One region of the Syntrophomonas erecta subsp. sporosyntropha genome, then DNA from elsewhere that is predicted to be linked to it. Evidence: riboswitches for the same ligand, from Rfam matches in the RefSeq annotation. Region 1 holds a riboswitch; the other holds the start of a gene.

Region 1 (2,205 bases):
CGGTGCATTGATAATGTAAGTTGGAACTGCCATACCCGAAGTATAGCCCCGTAGTTGCCTCATGATGTCTATCCCTGTTTCTACCCGGGTAATAAAATGCGAAGTTCCCTGCACTTGTTTAGCATGAAATATATAATAAGGTTTAACTCGAATCTTTAACAATTCCTGATTAAGTTTTTTCATAATATGAGCAGAATCATTAATACCTTTTAAAAGAACTGCCTGATTGCCCAGCACTACTCCAGCTTTAATTAATTTATCACAAGCTTTTTTGGCTTCAGGGGTTATCTCCTGAGGGGCATTAAACTGAGTATTAATATAAATAGGCGGATGTTTTTCCAATATAGCACACAGTTCCGGTGTTATCCGCTGGGGCAGGGTTGCCAGAACACGAGTACCAATACGCTTAATTTCCACATGATCCATAGAATCCAGTTCAGTTAAAATCCACTCCAACATTGTATTACTAAGCATCAGGGTATCACCACCAGTAATAAGCACATCCCTTATTTCCCGGTTTTTACGTACATAATCCAGAGCTTCGGCTAATTCCCGACGAGTAATATGCTCATCATGTTCCCCGAAATTCCTCCTCCGCTGGCAATGACGGCAATACATAGCACACTGGTTGGTGACATTAATAATCAATCGATCCGGGTAGCGACGGGTAACACGGGGGGCCGGATTAGTTACAGTCTCACCCATAGGATCTGGATTACCGGATTGATCCTGGGCTTCGCAAATATCTGGTACGGCTTGTTTATATATGGGAGATTGCCGGTAATTTGCAAAATCAATTAAACTTAAATAATATGGAGAAACCGCCCAGCGAAACTGAGCTGACAGTTCCTGTAATTCAATTTTTTCCTGCCTGCTTAAAGGAATAAAATTTCCTAAAACCCCTACATCACAAATGCGATGCTTCATTTGCCAGATCCAGCTATCCCAATCTTCCTCATTTCCTCCAAAATAATCTAGTATCCTGGCTTTGTTTTTACGGGTACGTTCAGCCATGCGAAAACCGGTTTCCAATGCTGGTTCAATCTCCAGATAATCAGTAATCTGTTGTTTCAGTTCAGCCGCCCTTTGTAATGATAAATCACGATTCATGCTCTCTTCCCTGGTCAAAAAAAACCCTCCTTTTTATATGATAAAAATGGAGGGTTTTTTGGCATACATATGTGTACAATTATAAAATCACCCTCCCTTAGTACGCTTACGAAGTTAGCTGTCGGGTTAGGGCCAAGGGTAGCCCCTCAGGTAAACCTGACTCACCCCAAATTTGGGTCCCCCGCTCTGTGGATTTACAGATTAAGCGTCAGAACATAAATAATGTTCTAGCCATATTATACCGAATAATCGTTTACCATTTCAATCGTTCTTTCCCGTTTTATGCCATTTATTTATAACGTTTAATATCCAGTAGATTAACACCACCCCAAAAGCAGCAGCTACTGAAGCATTTTTTAGGCCTGCACCAATTAAAATCCCCATTATAGAAGTAAGCCACAGGGAAGTGGCAGCTGGCATACCCTCTACTCGCCGATCTTCAGTAACCCAGATTAATCCCGTTCCAATAAACCCCAGGGCCGAAATTACCTGGGCTGCTAACCTACCAGGATCACTAAACCACGGACCTATATACATTTTATAAAATTCCGTAGAAACTATGGTAACCAGAGTTGCTCCCAGGCAGGTAACCGTAAAGAGCCTGATAGTTCTGGAGTCACTATTAAACATTCCTATAACCAACCCTACCAGTCCTGCTATAAGTAACCGCCCGGAATAATCATATAACATTTATACCACCCTATAATTAGGGGCCTCCTTAGTAATAAACACATCATGGGGGTGGCTTTCGGTCAGACCGGCATTAGTAATACGTATAAATTTAGATTTGGTTTTCATTCCCTCAATGTTAGCCACACCACAATATCCCATCCCCGCCCTTAGTCCGCCGATGAGCTGGAATATGGTTTCCGATACATAGCCTTTATAAGGTACTCTTCCTTCAATACCCTCAGGCACCAGCTTTTTTGCATCCTCCTGGAAATACCGATCACTGCTACCTTCCACCATGGCACCTAATGACCCCATACCCCGGTATACCTTGTAGCTGCGTCCCTGAAGAATAACTACTTCTCCAGGACTTTCTTCCGTACCCGCCAGTAAGTTACCCAACATGACAACATCAGCTCCGGCAGC
Region 2 (2,205 bases), 1.2 Mb from region 1:
AGCCGGGTTTTTTCATCCAGGTAAAGCTTTTCCAGGCCCTGACATTCAAATTTTTTGTATTCAGCACATATACCGCATTGTGTACATTCATGGCTTTGATCCTCTGGTTCACTGTAGGTGCAAATAATTCCCTCATAATTACGTAAAATGGTTTTCCTCGGTGATCTCGATATTAAATACTGGGGACCAACCGGTATTTTACCGCCCCCACCAGGTGCATCAACTACAAAGGTGGGAACTGCCAGTCCTGAAGTATGACCCCGCAGCATTTCGATAATCTCTATTCCTTTTGCTATAGAAGTTCTAAAATGTTCAATACCTTCGGAAAGATCGCATTGGTATAGATAGTAAGGTCTAACCCTAATCCGTACCAAACTTTGCACTAGTTTTTTTATAACATATGGACAATCATTCACATTTTTTAAAAGAACTGCTTGATTGCCTAGGGGAATTCCGGCATCTACCAGTTTACTGCAGGCCCGTTCAGACTCGAGAGTAATTTCTTTAGGGTGATTAAAATGAGTGTTAATCCACAGAGGTTGATACTTTTTAAGCATAGCGCATAGTTCATCTGTTATCCTCTGGGGCATAACTACCGGCGTGCGAGTACCAATACGTATAATCTCAATATGTTTTACGGCTCTCAAATTTCTAAGTATATATTCAATCCTTTTGTCTGGCAAACAGAAAGGATCACCTCCAGAGATTAGTACATCTCTGATTTCTGGATGTTCTTTGATGTAGTTAATGGCATTATTAATGTCTTCTATTGGTAAAGCCCGATCAGTTTGGCCAGCAAATCGTCTTCTGGTGCAATGACGACAATACATAGAGCATTGGTCCGTGACCAAAAGCAATACCCGATCTAGATACCTATGAGTAAGTCCTTTTACCGGTGAGTCAATTTCTTCATGCAGGGGATCCCTAGTCTCGTTTGGATTTATGTTTGTTTCCTTGCTGCTAGGCACTGCCTGCTTGCGTATCGGACATTTTGGATCATTTTTAGCCATGAGATTGGCATAATAAGGTGTTATAGCCATTCTTAAGGTTTTCAGGCCCTTACGGAGATTTTCTTTTTCCTCCCGGCTTAGATTTATCACTTGCTCAAGTTCCGCTACCGTAGAAATACGATTAGCCATTTGCCACTTCCAGTCATTCCAGTCAGCCAGGTTGATATCAGCACAATAGTTTGGCACTCTACAGGATGTGTTCATCTTGTCTCCTTTCTGTCCCCGGCAAGAAGAAAACCTAATAATGCATATGAAAACACAATACAGAGGGGAAAAGTTGGCGAAATTGCAGTTGGGTAAGAATTCATAAATCTTAATGACTACCATTGATTAGATATGGAAGATAGTTGCTAAATATAAATGGTTAAAAGAATTCTGAATAAATAAATGCCACAGAGCAACAGCTGTGGCATTAACTGCTCTTTCTTCTCAACGCTTACGGAATTAGCTGACGGATTCGGGTCGAAAAAGACTAAACCCTACCTGTGTTAAACAGGATTCACCCCAAAGGTTGGTTCTCCCGCTCGCTTTTGCGATTCAGCGTTTATATAATTGTTTTAACTTACCGGGAATATTCCTAAACAAAGTCGTCCCACGTATAACTCAATAAAAAGCCTTATTCCTTTTGCAAATAAAGATATTCTATTGAGTTGGTCGTATAAAAACCTGAACATACTTCCCTATTATAAGGCAAAATAGGCAAAATCCATTTTAACCTGTCTTATAACCTTGAATATACCACTGCAAGCATCTTCAGAAGCTCAGCCACATGCCGGAAACTACGGAAAAGTAAATAATACCGCCACTGGCAGTTTTATAAAGTTAATTAACCGGATTTTCGGTGTAAATGGTTGTCTGAAAAGTATCTAATCGTCCTTTACATTGAGCTCCTTTTTAGCTTTCCATAACGTAGTAATCACATCACATTTTAAAGTGATAAGTTCAGTATCAGCAGGGTTTTACATAAAATGGAATGTTCTTGTAATATTATCACCTAAACGTTAATTTAAGTCAAGTTAGGGGGACAAGGGGACAGGGGGGGACAGGGGGACAGGTTTGCTGTCCCATATACTTGTCCCCAATTATTGACTATTAAAGTGTTAACAACACCAGAACGCGGTACTAAAGAAAATACCCAGAATTAGCATAAACAGTCGGCAATAATTGCGGGGCAGATTATGAAAGGATGAATTTC

What was found. Region 1 has a riboswitch for cyclic di-AMP ahead of eam (glutamate 2,3-aminomutase). Riboswitches for the same ligand answer to the same signal wherever they lie in the genome.
Region 2: it holds a riboswitch for cyclic di-AMP, as region 1 does, so the genes downstream of both, kamA (lysine 2,3-aminomutase) here and eam (glutamate 2,3-aminomutase) in region 1, are expected to answer to the same signal.

What each region holds. Positions count from the first base shown of each region.
Region 1 is NZ_AP042459.1:2,501,862-2,504,066, reverse strand. It holds gene eam (glutamate 2,3-aminomutase) at 1-1,110, opposite strand, end outside; cyclic di-AMP (ydaO/yuaA leader) riboswitch at 1,198-1,328, opposite strand; gene ACZ5Q0_RS12230 (MgtC/SapB family protein) at 1,372-1,800, opposite strand; gene guaB (IMP dehydrogenase) at 1,801-2,205, opposite strand, start outside.
Region 2 is NZ_AP042459.1:931,908-934,112, forward strand. It holds gene kamA (lysine 2,3-aminomutase) at 1-1,139, opposite strand, end outside; cyclic di-AMP (ydaO/yuaA leader) riboswitch at 1,429-1,563, opposite strand.